One region of the Psychrobacillus psychrodurans genome, then DNA from elsewhere that is predicted to be linked to it. Evidence: riboswitches for the same ligand, from Rfam matches in the RefSeq annotation. Region 1 holds a riboswitch; the other holds the start of a gene.

Region 1 (7,910 bases):
ACTTTTGTACCCGCTCGTTCAATAGCCTGTTCAATTGATTCAGTTGTAACAATACCGAAAATAATTGGAACTCCAGTTTGTAAACCTACTTGAGCGATTCCTTTTGCAGCCTCATTACATACATAGTCATAGTGTGTAGTAGCTCCACGAATTACTGTTCCAAGACCAATGACAGCATTATAATTATGTGATTCAGCCATTTTTTTTGCAATAAACGGTACTTCGAATACACCTGGAACCCATGCGACTTCTATGTTTTCTTCCTTTACGCCGTGACGTTTCAATCCATCTATTGCGCCATCAACAAGCTTTGCATTAATGAAATCATTAAAACGCCCTACGACAATACCTATTTTCAAATCTGTTCCGATTAAATTTGCTTCTATTGTTTTTACCATCTTATTCTCTCCTTAGTTACCTTTAATATTTATTAAGTAATTTGATAATTCTTCAATTGTTACAATCTTCACTTGAAATTGTTGGGCAAATTCCAGTAAATCTGGTAAGCGTGCCATTGTCCCATCTTCGTTCATAATTTCACAAATTACACCAGCTTTTGACGATGCACAGAGCATTCCAAAATCCACTGCAGCTTCTGTATGTCCTCGTCTTTCTAATACACCACCAGGTTTTGCAATAAGAGGAAAGACATGTCCAGGTCGCTTAAATTGTAATGCTCTTGCTTCTGGATTAATCACTTGCAACATTGTTTTAGAACGATCGAAAGCACTAATCCCTGTTGATGTGGTCTCGTGATCAATCGACACAGTGAATGCCGTTTGATGAAAATCTGTATTGTTAGAAACCATCGGATGCAATTGTAATTCCTGGGCAATTTCTTCATGAATAGGCATACAAATCAACCCCCGACCATACTTAGCCATGAAATTAATATTTTCTGGTGTAGCAAATTCTGCTAAGCAAAGAAAATCGCCTTCGTTCTCGCGGTTTTCATCATCAATTAAAATAATGATCTTACCTTGTTTTAAATCCGTTATTGCTTCTTCTATCGTATTTAGCATGTTATTATCTCCTTAAAAACCGTTCTGCTTTAGAAAATCTTGTGTAATAGTTGATTCCTTTTTATTTTTAACATATTGATACATATACTTTCCTAGCATGTCACATTCAATATTGACTAGTTCACGCTCTTTCTTCATCCCTAACACTGTCTCTTTGTTTGTATGGGGAATTAGTGAAATAGTTATTGTCGACTTTGTTATTTCAAAAATAGTTAAACTTGTGCCATCTACGGTAATAGATCCTTTAGGAATACAAAAGTGACTTACATCTTCTGGTACAGTAATATCAATATAAACTGCATTTGCAGTAGGTCGTTTCTTCAATATCGTACCTACTCCGTCAACATGTCCGGAAACGAAATGTCCACCAAAACGGCCATTTGCGCCCATTGCTCGTTCTAGGTTAACAGCTGACCCATTATTTAATAAATTGGTTGTAGTCGCATGAAACGTTTCTGGCATTACATCTACTGTAAATTCAGTTTGAGAAAATGTGATTACAGTTAAACAAACACCATTTACTGAAATGCTATCGCCCAATCTTATATCTTCTAAAATTCTGTCAGCTTGGATAGAAAGTTGCATACTGCTAGCACTTTTTCGAATGTTATTTACTATACCTTGCTCTTCTACAATTCCTGTAAACATTGTATCCTCCTTTACTAATATGTTTTGAGGAGAAATCAGAAGCTTCTTAAAAACAAAAAACTCCGCCCACAAAGGTGACAGAGGAAAATTAGGTAGATTCAAACAAGCCTTTTGTCAATATTTCTCAAAAAGCATCGAACTACTCCTTCTCCCATCCAGACTATAACTGTCGGCTTTGGAATCTCACCAAATCATGCGTTTTACGGCTCACAGGCTTCAAGATTGCTCTCTTACTGTCGATTGGGACTTTCACCCGACCCCGAAGGATAATTATTCAATTTTGAAAAGCGCTAGCTCCTATGTCAACCTTGCCAAGCGCTAGAAGAATTGCAATAAAGACGTTCTTTTCTGGACATTAAAAAACACATCCAGAATTCATTGGATGCGAGAGAAGTCATACTTTAATAAGCCCTTTTATACCGTTTTTTAGCATAACTAAAAAACCTACTCATTAGGCACTTATTCCTTCTCCCATCCAGACTATAACTGTCGGCTTTGGATTCACACCAAATCATGCGTTTTACGGCTCACAGGCTTTAAGATTGCTCTTTTACTGTCGATTGGGACTTTCACCCGACCCCGAAGGATAATTATTCAATTTTGAAAAGCGCAAGCTCCTATGTCAACCTTGAACGCGCTAGAAGAATTGCAATAATGGCAATCTTCGCCTTAATTGCTAAGTCTTATCCAGACATAAAAAAACACATCCAGAATTCATTGGATGCGAGAGAAGTCATACTTTAATAAGCCCTTTTATACCGTTTTTTAGCATAACTAAAAAACCTACTCATTAGGCACTTATTCCTTCTCCCATCCAGACTGTAACTGTCGGCTTTGGACTCTCACCAAATCATGCGTTTTACGGCTCACAGGCTTCAAGATTGCTCTCTTACTGTCGATTGGGACTTTCACCCGACCCCGAAGGATAAATTATTTAATTGGTCTAAGAATAACAAGTCCTTAAATTTTTTGCAAGTTATTCCGATTACAAACTCCTAACAAAAATTAAATCAGAAATCTAAAAGTCCGTCCACATTAACATTTACAATTGCAATGATTGCTTATTTTAGCCAGAACTATTCTGTCTTGAGTTTATTGTTATGAACACCTCTTCTTTTTAAATAGATATACTAATATGTTTACAACTTATAGAAGTTCTATATCTTTCAAATAATCATAAAATACATAGATTCTAAAATATAAAATAAGGGGAAATGGAAATGTATGCTGTTCATTTTATGGAGAAAAATATAATTGTTTTAACTCAAGTATTGAGAGATATACCTGTGGTCGAAGACAATCTAAAAATTAAAGGCCGAAAAGGCAAAGTGATTAGTGTCCAAGAAACCGAAGAAAATGGCATCCATGTACAAGTTGAATTTGAACAGATTGTAGATAAAAATAAAGCTGCTACAAAAGAACTTGGAAAGAAAAAACGAAAATAATTTTTGTATAATAAATACCCGTTAAATGACGATAGTTACTCATTTAACGGGTTTATTGTATTAGTGAATATCACGTTTTTTGAAGCTACCGCCTCTTACTTCTGCCACATCTGTGATCACAACAAAAGCACTTGTGTCCAATTCTTTAATAATCGTCATTAATTTGTTTTCTTCCATACGAGTAATTACACATGTAACAATATCCATTGTTTCATTTGAAAAACCGCCACGTCCACTTGAATATGTAACACCACGACCTAAACGATCTTGAATTGCAGAGCCAATCTTCTCAGATTGTTTACTAACAATACGTACAGATTTAGACTTTTCAAGACCAACTTGAATTACATCAATTACGATTTTAGCTATGTAATAAGTAGTAGCTGAATAAAGTGCACTTTCTAAACCATATATAAAACCTGCACCTACAAAAATAAACGCATTGATAAGTAAAATGATATCTCCTACTGAAAACGGTACTTTTCGAGATACAAGGACTGCTAAAACTTCTGCTCCATCAAGAGCTCCACCGTTTCGAAGGACAACCCCAATACCAACACCTAGCATTACTCCCCCAGATATTACTACTAATAAAGGATCCTTTGCACTTAAAATTGGCTCGATATGATGCAGTAAAACTGTAGAAATAGATAGTGATGCTATTCCAACAATACTCATTATTGCAAAGGTTTTACCTACTTGTTTATATCCTAAATATACAAATGGAATGTTTAATACAAATAGTAATACGCCAAGAGGAATATTAAATAAATATGTTCCCATGATACTAACGCCTGTTACCCCACCGTCAATAACTGAGTTTGGTATTAATACAGCTTCAAGTGCATAACCCGCAATAGCTGCACCTATTACGATTAAAATTATTCGTCGGGTTGTATCCGCTACTTTGTTCGTCTGCATACGCTTTTAAAACTCCTTTTTCTAAAAATTGAACCTAACTAGATTACTCTTTAATTTTAAAGATAAAAAAGCTATGTTACAAGTTAGAGTTCCTATAATTAGCCCTTTCTATATTATATAGTGTTTGTTATATTCATTTTGCTAAACTCTGCTTGAACATTCGCTTAAAGGGTATAGTAAAACGATTATACTTTTTACATTGGAGAGGAGATTGTAAATGAATTACGAACAAATTACTGTTGCTGGTAGTGGAGTTTTGGGAAGTCAAATAGCTTTTCAAACGGCATTTAATGGTTTTCAAGTTGCAGTATATGATATTAATGATGAGGCTCTTGACAATGCAAAAAATAGAATGATGAATTTAAAATTACGTTATAAAGAAGATTTAGGAGCTACTGACGGAGAAGTTAACGAAGCATATAATCGTATTTCTTTCTACACTGATTTAGAAAAAGCTGTAACTGAAGCGGATCTCGTAATCGAAGCAATCCCTGAAGTTGTACCAATAAAAAATAATTTCTATAAGGACTTAAGCAAAGTTGCACCACAAAAGACAATTTTTGCAACTAACTCTTCTACATTACTACCTAGCCAATTTGCCGAAGTAACAGGTCGACCAGGAAAATTTCTAGCATTACACTTTGCCAATGAAATTTGGATGAACAATACAGCCGAAATTATGAAACACCCTGGAACAGAGACACAAGTTTTTAATGACGTGATTAAATTTGCCAAAGCTATTGGGATGGTAGCCTTACCACTACAAAAAGAACAGCCAGGATATATATTGAATTCTCTACTAGTTCCTTTTTTAGAAGCTGCTCAACAACTATTAATAAATGACATTGCTGATCCGGAAACTATCGATAAAACTTGGATGATTGCAACCGGCTCTCCAAAAGGTCCATTTGCTATTTTGGATATCGTTGGAATTAATACCGCATACAATATTGCCAATGCAAAAGGACAATCTGGCAACGATCATTTCATTAAGTTGGCCAATATTTTAAAAACGGAGTATATCGATAAAGGCAAAACTGGCAGTGAAGCTGGAGAAGGATTTTACAAATATCCAAACCCCAATTATTTGAAACCTGATTTTTTGTCCTAATTTATTAGTACAAGCCTGTAAACTTAGAATGTTTACAGGCTTGTTTTAACTTTTTTAAGTACCGCAAAACGTTTTATACGGTCTTGAGGTATCAGGGGGTAGTGAAGTATAATCCATATGATCAGAACTATAATCGTATGGTTTTGAAATTACTTTAAGAAGGCTCTTTAGCACACTATAATCTTTATTATTCACTGCTGCTTCAATTGCTTCTTCTACCCGATGATTTCTTGGAATGACTGCAGGATTACTTTTCTGCATCAGCTGCTGGATAAATTCTTTAGACACATCTTGTTTTTCAAGTCTAGCTAGCCACTTCTCATACCATTGGTCAAAATCTTTTTTACCAAACAAAACAGTTTCCTCTAACTTATCAAGAGTCATCAATCGGAATGTATTAGTATAGTCTGCTCTGTATTTCTCCATAAGTTGAAGCAAGTTATCAATTAACGAAAGGTCCTCTTCTTCTATATTAAAAATACCTAGCTTATTCCCCATTCCTGTCAACCAGTATGTCTCATATTTTTCCGGAAATGCCCCTATTTTTTCTGTTGCAAGTTTGACTGCTTCTTCCTGGTCTTCATGAATAAGTGGTAATAAACTTTCTGCCAACCTTGCTAAATTCCAAGCAGCTATATTCGGTTGATTTTCATAAGCATAACGACCATGAGTATCGATTGAGCTAAATACTGTTTTCGAATCAAAAGTATCCATGAAAGCACAAGGACCATAATCGATTGTTTCACCACTTATTGTCATATTATCCGTGTTCATCACTCCATGAATAAAGCCAACAAGTTGCCATTTCGCAATTAAAGCTGCCTGATGCTCAATTACTTCCTGGAGTAATAATAGATAACGATTTTCTTTATCCAATAGTATCGGATAATGTCTCTCTATTGCATAATCTGCCAAGTCTTTTAAATCGTTTATACTTCCCCATTTTGCAGCAAATTGAAAAGTACCAACACGTAAATGACTAGAAGCTATACGCGTCATTACAGCTCCTGGTCCAACAGTTTCCCGCATAATATCCTCACCTGTAGTGACTACAGAAAGGCTACGAGTCGTTGGAATACCAAGTGCATGCATAGATTCACTAATAATATATTCACGAAGCATTGGTCCAAGTCCTGCTCTTCCATCTCCTCCACGAGAATATGGTGTTCTACCTGAACCCTTCAACTGGATATCAACTAGTTCTCCCGAAGGCTTAATATGTTCACCGAGCAGCAGAGCTCTACCGTCCCCTAACATAGTAAAATGTCCAAATTGATGCCCAGCATAGGCCTGTGCTAAAGGTATCCCACCTTCTATTGTGCGATTGCCAGCCAGTTCCTCAATACCTTGTCTACTTTCTAATGCTTTAGGATCTAGTCCTAACGTAGTTGCTAATTCTCCATTTAAGACAACAATTTTTGGGTTGCTAACAGGATTTACATTAATAACTGTATACATTAATTCCGGCAGATTGGTATAAGTATTTTCCAAGTTCCATCCTACTTTTATATTATCTTCTGTCATCGAATCTTCCTTTCCTTATTTGATAAGGCAATACTAGATACTTATTTTTATTATACCCTTACTTAGTCAAGATACGCTTCCATTGCATTTATACTTATCTTTCAAAAAGAGAATGCCCTATAAAAGGCATTCTCTCGGCTTGACGAACAAAGTATTTTTATAAACTGCTATGAGTAATAATAAATATCTTTAAAGTGGTTGCTTTATCTAAATAAAAGTATATATAGTGGAAACCTTTAAGGAGTTGTTTATAAGGCAAGGACCACCACGAAGACTCCTGTGGGAACAGTTTGAGCAGAAGACCCCGCAGGAAAGACATTGGTCGAACTTTGTTTGACCAATGTCTTGACGAGTAACCGCAGGAATATGTTTTCGCAGTGACGAGGAGGCTGAAGCCAAGCCCATGGAAAGCGAAGTGGTGGTCCTTGCCGATTTTAGTATACAACTCTATGCACCAAAAATTGAGTTTGTCTACAGTCTGAAAGAATGCCCTATAAAAGGAATTCTCTGTATATTTAAACAAATATTAATTGTTCAGGAACAATAAAGCCCCTACAGTTTGCTGATGCTTTATCATACTTAAAACTAATCCACCATTCGTTTTTTATATACAATCACAGTTAATATATATACGACCACAGTCCAAATCAGAATTATAGCCAGATTTGAAATTACATCACCGAATCCTGCTCCTTTTTCCACTTTTGTTGCAAGGTCAATTAGTTGAATGTTTGGCAAATATTCAACTATCTGCAATACTGGATACTTCTCTATCCAAACAGTTACAAATGATCCCATTGTAAAAACAGCAATAACAGGAAGAACTATTACAGAAGATTCCATAACTGATTTTGCAATAAGCCCTAATAAAGTTCCTAAACCTATGAAGAAAACAGATGAAATAACAATAGCTGTTGCAATGATTGCTATATTAGCTGGACGATATTCCGATAAATATGCACAGAAGAATGCAATAACAATAGTTAATACAAATGATAACAGGCTTTTTCCACCAAGAATTTCTAATGTACTGGCTGGGGATAGCATAAGTCCACGTAGTGTGTTCTTTTCTTTTTCTTCTGCTATCAAGCAACACTGGACGTATGTACCAACCATGGCAAACGTCATATTAATATTCATAAAATGAGCTTGTATTGTATCTAATCCCATACGGCCATATACAGCTGCTAAAATTAGTGGTAAGAATACCACGATTGAAACTGCTAAGTTTCTTGAGAA
Region 2 (7,910 bases), 140 kb from region 1:
TATTAGATATAATGATGCCCGAAAAAGATGGCATAGAAGTGATGACAGAGCTACGTATGCATAAAGAAACACCTATCATATTATTGACAGCTAAAGGTGAAGAAGCTAACCGTGTGGAAGGTTTTGAACTTGGAGCAGACGATTATATTGTAAAGCCGTTTAGCCCAAGAGAAGTAGTATTACGTGTAAAAGCTCTCTTGAAACGCTCTACTGCTTTTGCACCTTCTCAAGGAACATCTATTTCAAAAGAAATAGTAGTCTTTCCGCATCTAACGATAGATCATGATGCGCATAGAGTTACTGCGGATGGGGTAGAAGTAGGTTTAACTCCTAAAGAATATGAACTACTATATTTCTTAGCGAAAGCGCCAGATAAAGTATTTGATCGTGAGCAGTTACTAAAAGAAGTTTGGCATTATGATTTCTTTGGGGATTTGAGAACAGTTGACACTCATGTAAAACGGTTACGTGAAAAGTTAAATAGAGTTTCCGAAAAGTCTGCTAAAATGATTGTGACTGTGTGGGGTGTCGGATATAAATTCGAGGTCATAAATGAATAGAATTTGGAATAGTGTTGTCGGGAAGCTATGGGGAACCATACTGCTTCTCGTCTTATTTGTGTTATTTATTGTAACCGTTTTATTACTTGAATTTCTAGGTGATTTTCATACAGAGCAGGCGGAAGAGTCACTTCGTAAAGAGGCAGTAACTATCGGTAAAATTGTTGAGCAACATGACAATGTAGAAGATTCGTTTAAAATTATACAAGATATTTTAGGTACAGAAACTAATACTTTAATTGTACGGAATGCAGAATCCGTTTTTTTATCGGTTCATGAAGGTCTTAACAAGGATGTAGTGCAGAAAAAAATATTGGATAATAAGGAATTATCTAAAATATACACTTCAGATGAGCCAATTGTGAAGAAAATGCTAATGCCGGCCATGAATAGTGAAGATCGGATGGAAGATTATATTATTTTAGCTGCCCCTTTAGAATCCAATAAGAACATTCATGGTGCTGTATTTATTTATCAAAGTTTGGAAGTAGTTAGTAAGACGACTAATAGTACTACGAAAATTGTTTTCTTATCAGGATTTATCGCGTTACTTTTAACTACGATGTTTACTTTTTTCTTAACCTCACGAATTACTTTACCACTTAGGTCTATGAGGGAAGCGGCGATTCAATTAGCTAAAGGTAACTTTGAAACAAAAGTTCCGTATCTGCAAAAGGATGAAATTGGAGAACTAGGAATCGCTTTTAACCAAATGGGGAAACAATTGAAACATCATGTAGAAGTGATTAACCAAGAAAAGGAACAACTGGCGAGTATACTAACATCTATGACGGATGCGGTTATTACATTTGATACTAAATTTGAAGTTCAAGTTAGTAACCCACAGGCAGATATCCTTCTCAACAAATGGTATGCAAATGCAGAGACGTTAGATGATTCTAAGCTACCTGCTGAACTTCATCATCTTTTAGAGTATGTCTTTGATGTTCAAGAGGAGTTTGACGAAAAATTAGAGATTAAAGGCTCCTATTTTGCTGCATCTATTAGTCTTTTATACACTAGTGGTAATGTTGTGCGTGGTGCAGTAATAGTACTTCGTGATATGACTGAACAGCATCGTTTAGATAAAATGAGGTCAGACTTTATCGCAAATGTTTCGCACGAGCTTAGAACGCCTATTTCGATGCTACAAGGCTATTCAGAAGCAATAATAGATAATGTCGTTACAACCGAAGAGGATAAGAATGAAATGATCCGTATTATATACGATGAGTCTAAGCGAATGGGAAGACTAGTAACCGAATTGTTAGATTTAGCCCGCCTAGAGTCAGGTTATCTAAGTATATATAAAGAAAAGGTTTCTGTTGTCCCGACAATTGAACGAATAACACAAAAATTTGATCAAGTTGCCAAAGAAAATAATATTAGACTTTCCTTTAAACATAATATAGATGAAAATTTATCGATGGAAATTGATGAAGATCGTATGGAACAAGTGTTAACCAATTTAATCGATAATGCCCTTAGGCATACAAAAGAGAATGGTTCTGTCACCGTCCAATTATGTAAGTCAGATACACAATTTGTTATAAAGGTAATCGACACTGGATATGGCATTCCAAAAGAAGATCTTCCGTATGTATTCGAACGTTTTTATAAAGCTGATAAGGCTAGAACTAGAGGGAAAAGTGGCACTGGTTTAGGATTGGCAATTGCGAAAAACATTGTGGAAAGACATGATGGTGTGCTAACTGCAGAAAGTGAAATTGGAGTAGGTACATCCTTTATTATTAACTTGCCAATAAAGTGAAACTACAAACTGTGAAGATTACCTTCACATCCCGAGGGATGAAAATGGACTCTTGTATATAACGCTGTGTATTGATTCGGACCGCAATACCTGAGTAAACAACTTCCTGATGGTCCGTGTCTCGTGGGAAGCGTGTTACAGAGACAGATCCATCTGTCGTAGCGTTTTCAACTATGTTCTACGTTGGGCTTATACAGGCAGTTATTCTCCCATCTAATCTTCTAAATGAGAGTTGTATTGTCTGTGTTAATGTGGGAAAAGGCGTGTAACAAATATGTACTTGAAACGACTAATTGAAAGAACGGGGGGAGCCTATGAATGACTCCGTTTTCCACCGCTTGTATGATACCTATCATCAAGACGTTTTTCAGTTTCTCATATATTTGGTGAAAAATAGACAAACTGCAGAAGACTTGGTTCAAGAAGTATATGTACGAGTGCTTAAAGCTTACAGTAGCTTTGAGGGGAAAAGCTCAGAAAAGACATGGCTATTTTCAATAGCCAAAAATATTGCAATTGACCATTTTAGAAAACAAACCGTCAGAAAAAAAAGGTTATTTGACTCATTTGACTGGGAAACGATGCAACTTGCATCTTCCGAAATGTTACCGGAAGATTTAGTACAGCTTAATGATGAGATGAGAACATTATTAATTGCATTGGATGATTGTACGGGAGATCAGAAAATGGTTATTATTATGCGATATTTCCAGGAACTTTCGATTGCGGAAACGTCGGAAATTCTAAATTGGTCGGAAGGGAAAGTGAAGACAACGCAACATCGTGCAATAAAAGCACTTCGTGAACGATTATCTGATAAGCAAAAGGAGGCAGATGTTCATCATGAGTGAGAAAAAGACAGAAGATCGTGTATTAGATGAGCTATTAAATAACATGCCGAAGTTTACAGATAAACGCTCGAAAGATGAAATGTATAAACTGGTAAAATCCAAAATAGAAATTCAGGAGAGGCCTGAGAAACGTAATCGACTAGAGGTTTCAATGAACAAATGGCTACCTTTTATCATTTCCGTAGCTTCTGTCCTTATATTAACAGTTCTCGTCTCTTCCTTTATAAATAAGAATGAGAGTTCCACAGCTGATAAAGCCCAAGAGTCATCTATGGCAAAAGATCATATGAGAACGATGGACATACCAGAAGAAGCATCAATGGCTACTGAAGAAGACAAGTCTAGCGATATGTCGACTATGTCTGGAAAAATAGTATCTTCGTATGAATTAGTTCCTTTCGACAGTCTAATTACTTCTGTTTACGAGAACGATTTAAATGGAGGAACAGTTTTTCATTTTTCTTTATTAGAAAATGCTCTCTCTATTCCAATAACGATTGTAATTCCTAAAGAACAAATAGATATGGATTTTCCAAATAAGACACCAAATAGCTTCGAGCTATATGAAAGATACGCATTTGGGATTGATGAGATTTCCCTTGGATTCCAAGAATACCATCCTTACAAAGGTTACTTTTTGACAGAAGGTAAAATGTTAAAGCACTACTTACCAGTAGATCATGGTTATGATGCTGCCCCTGGAACAATGGCGCCTTATCTAGCTTCTATCAATGAAATTTTCACTGATTTTGATACCTTTTTAAGGGTCAATGAAGATGGTTCGCCGATTGACTGGGATCAAGTCGGTACGCTAGATGAACCTGTGGAGCTAAAAGGTACAGAGAAAAAGGTAAATTACTTTGCATATAATGGTTCTAATGGAGAGACATATTTAGCACCTAATTTTAATAAAACATTCGCTACATTATCGGAAGCATTGATGGATATGAGAGATCCTGGAAATGATATATACACTTCTGTTATACCAAATAATGTGACCTACACAATAAGAGAGGATAAAGGTTTAGTAATACGCTTCGATAAACCTTTAAACCTGGAATCTTTAGATGTGAGTGAGGCATCTCGATTATTAGAAGCTTTTTCCCTAACTGCCGCAAGCTTTAATCAATCCATCCAATTAGAAAATGTTGTACAAGAAAGTTGGGATGGAATTAATTTAAGCAGCTCACTTCCTGTTCCAATCGGACCGAATGGTTTTACTTTGCGAACCAACTAAATAACGTAACTGCCAATGCTTATCAACTAAAGCTTGGCAGTTTTTTTGTATCTGGGTAAGCGATAGCCTATAAAGTTATGGAAATAGCCCATAAACAATCAATCCAGGAATAATAACGAGATGAAAGCCCATAAGATTTCAAATATAGCCATTAATTAAATCAAAAAAGCCCGTAAATTTTTTATTATAGCCTATATTAGGATGTTGGTCTCAATTACAAACAGGTCTGTTGCATATATTGTTTATATTTGATAAAATGTTATTAATTCAAGATATTAATCTTGAAGATCAACAAAATATTGATTCATCTTCGGGGCAGGGTGCAATTCCCGACCGGCGGTATTAGAAATTTATTTCTTCAGCCCGCGAACCTTAACAGGTTGATTTGGTTAAATTCCAAAGCCGACAGTATAGTCTGGATGGGAGAAGGTGAAGGTGCAGTCGTTTCTCGTATGCTTATACGGATACGCTTATTTAAGTGTACCTTGTTTCTCCCTTGAACTTTATTGGTTCAAGGGATTCTTTAAGTGTGCAAACGAGCTGAACCTTTCTTCTTGTGGAGTGAATCGCAAAAGGAGAGAGGATTTTATGTTAAAAGGCAAAACGCGAATGCTTATTGCAGTCGCAATGCTTAGTAGTATTTCTTTTGTTTTAATGTTACTTGCATTTCCATTACCGGTTTTACCGGCATATTTGAAGGTGGACTTTAGTGATATACCAGCTTTAATCGCTGCAATCACGATGGGACCAATAGCAGGAATTCTAGTCGCATTTTTAAAGAATGTGTTAGATTGGTTATTTGCAGGAAGTCCAACTGGTGTACCTGTTGGTCATATGGCTAACTTTGTAACTAGTATCTTATTTTTAACACCAGTGTATTTGATTTATCGTAAAGTTACTACGTCAAAAGGAATTATGGTAGGACTAGGAGCAGGTACAGTATCTATGGCGATTGGTATGAGTGTTTTAAATTATTATGTGTTTTTACCAATGTACACTTATTTCTTAAATTTCCCAATGGAAACCGGTACTGCCTTGTTTAATACTATCATTTTCGGTATTTTACCTTTTAATTTGATTAAAGGCGTAATAGTAACTATTGTGATGATTGTATTATTTAAACGTATAAAACCTTTACTTGATAAGGTTACTAATTCATATATGAAACCTAATACAAATTAAAAAAAGTTGTTTCTCCATTAGGAGGAACAACTTTTTTTTTAGAGGATAGTAAATATAAATGGATAATACCGCGATTATTATAGGATCATCTAAGACATCATTCATAGCATTGTAACTAATAAGTAGAAAACAACAATTAGTAATTCAGTTACATTAGGTTATGAATTAATCAAATATTTTGGGGGAATTATCCATTTCGCAAGTATAAGGCAATAAACCGCAAGTAAATATGGACCAAGTGCAAGTAAGCTCTTTACGACCGCAAGTAAGAAACAGATGTAAGCAAGTAAACAATAGGTGAGTGCAAGTAACGATAAAATTGGATTCAATTATTTCATAAAAGATGAGGATGTATACGCACAAAGCCTATGTTCCGAGTGCTTTATGATATGAAGTGCATCGCATACCAAACAGCAGAAGGGCGAGGATAGGTAAACGCCAATTTCACTAAATATTCACTTGGTAACAATATAGCAAAACGTCTGTCCAAGCCTTCGTAAACGATTGGGACAGGTTTTGACCTTAAAGGCACTGGTATCTTTTTTTCCCAGTTTTTCTTACAGAATAAAAAAGAATGGTGATCATGACAAGAGTCACAACCACCATTCAATATACTATTCGAATTTCAAAGCGTCGCCTTCAAATGATTCATCTGCTACTTTAATAGAATCAGTAGGACAACCTTCAAATGCATCCTCCATGTCCTCCATTAGTTCTTCTGGAACTTCTGTTGTACCCATGTTATCATCTAAAATAACGAAGGCAATACCTTCATCATCATAATCATAAATATCTGGGGCAGCTGCTCCACATGCTCCGCATGCAATACATGTATCTTTATCTACAATTGTATATTTTGCCATTATTATATTCTCTCCTTTATAACTACTAAAACGAATATGCTATCTTATTCATTCTAAAGATGTTTTCCATACATTTCAACCAAAATACTTCAGAAAAGAGAGGTATTCCTATGCATTTTCATCAAATATTACTATTTATAATACATAAAATATCTGGGCAACGTTCTGAGAATGCCCCATATTATTTATTAAAAGGCAAAAAATCAGGACAAACCATTCAAGATGTGACATATTTTCAACTTCATGCTTTCTTCTCTATCCTTCCACAATTATCGAAGGAAGATTATGATGAAGCGATAAATGAGCTGTTTAAAAATGAGTTTATTCGGGTAAATGAATCACTCGTATATATAACTGAAAAAGGAATTGAAATACTACCGAGTGATAAAGAACCTCTATTTAATGGTTGGAAATATAGGGGCAAGGAACAACTTTTTTGGAAAAGAATAGACTTAGTTATCCAAACATTATCGCAGTTCCAAGCGAATGAAAAAAAATTCGTACCAAACCAAAAGGATATTTCTATACAGCATTTTGTTAAAGACTTTTTAATCCAAAATAATTTTCGTGAATTTAACTTGAATACCGACATTAAGCAAGAAATTTTTTATTTACTTGAAAATCCTTCTTTTGATGACATACACAGAACGTTGTTTGTTTATCGGCTTAGTGGCTATAAGACAACTGGTTTGACATGGGAACAACTGGCTCGCCACTATCATATGACAGACTTGAACATCAAAATAATTTTTTTAGAATGTTTACATAGTATGTTAGACAATATTTCGATAGAGACAAGTCCCCGGTTATTTAATTTAGCTAAAGATATTCGTATCGATACGCCTCTAACTGAATCTGCTTTTAAAACAAATAGTCTATTCGAAAAGGGATATTCTATTGAAGAAATTGCTAAAATAAGAAAATTGAAGATTAATACAATAGAAGATCATGTTATTGAAATAGTCTCAAACGATAAAAATTTCTCTATTTCTGCTTTTATTTCTAAGGAGCAAGTAGAAGAAATTCTTCATCTATCAAACGAACTAGAAACAAAAAAACTCACATTAATAAAACAAAGATTACCGGAAATTAGTTTCTTTCAAGTGCGCTTAGCATTGACGAAGGGAGAAAAGAATTCTTGAATAAATTAAATGAAATTCTTCAGAAAAAGTTCGGTCATGAAAACTTCCGAGATGGGCAACAGGAAATAATTGAACAAATTATAGAAGGAAAGGATGTTGTTGCTATACTTCCTACTGGTATGGGGAAATCCCTTCTTTATCAACTACCAGCATACCTAATGGAAGGAACTGTGATTATCGTGTCACCTCTTTTATCTCTTATGCAGGATCAAGTGGAGCAACTAAAATTACTAGGAGAAAAAAGAGTTATTGCCATAAATTCATTTTTACCATTCCAAGAAAGAGAAATGGCTTTTCGTCACTT

The links. A riboswitch is a leader RNA that binds a small molecule or an ion and turns the genes downstream of it on or off. The one in region 1 is predicted to bind FMN.
Region 2: linked by a shared signal. The riboswitch ahead of ACQCPR_RS07645 (ECF transporter S component) and the one ahead of ribE (riboflavin synthase) in region 1 are both predicted to bind FMN.

The regions. Positions count from the first base shown of each region.
Region 1 covers NZ_CP189791.1:1,477,893-1,485,802, reverse strand. Annotated here, with positions in the region: gene ribH (6,7-dimethyl-8-ribityllumazine synthase) at 1-398, opposite strand, end outside; partial or broken gene ribB (3,4-dihydroxy-2-butanone-4-phosphate synthase) at 435-1,022, opposite strand; gene ribE (riboflavin synthase) at 1,035-1,670, opposite strand; FMN riboswitch at 1,810-1,941, opposite strand; FMN riboswitch at 2,130-2,261, opposite strand; FMN riboswitch at 2,469-2,600, opposite strand; gene ACQCPR_RS06905 (hypothetical protein) at 2,891-3,115, shown strand; gene ACQCPR_RS06900 (YitT family protein) at 3,176-4,036, opposite strand; gene ACQCPR_RS06895 (3-hydroxyacyl-CoA dehydrogenase) at 4,254-5,147, shown strand; gene ACQCPR_RS06890 (protein adenylyltransferase SelO) at 5,202-6,671, opposite strand; gene ACQCPR_RS06885 (ABC transporter permease) at 7,257-7,910, opposite strand, start outside.
Region 2 covers NZ_CP189791.1:1,622,521-1,630,430, forward strand. Annotated here, with positions in the region: gene ACQCPR_RS07625 (response regulator transcription factor) at 1-560, shown strand, start outside; gene ACQCPR_RS07630 (ATP-binding protein) at 553-2,331, shown strand; gene sigX (RNA polymerase sigma factor SigX) at 2,646-3,182, shown strand; gene ACQCPR_RS07640 (hypothetical protein) at 3,175-4,419, shown strand; FMN riboswitch at 4,722-4,854, shown strand; gene ACQCPR_RS07645 (ECF transporter S component) at 5,008-5,601, shown strand; gene ACQCPR_RS07650 (ferredoxin) at 6,216-6,464, opposite strand; gene ACQCPR_RS07655 (helix-turn-helix domain-containing protein) at 6,575-7,606, shown strand; gene ACQCPR_RS07660 (RecQ family ATP-dependent DNA helicase) at 7,603-7,910, shown strand, end outside.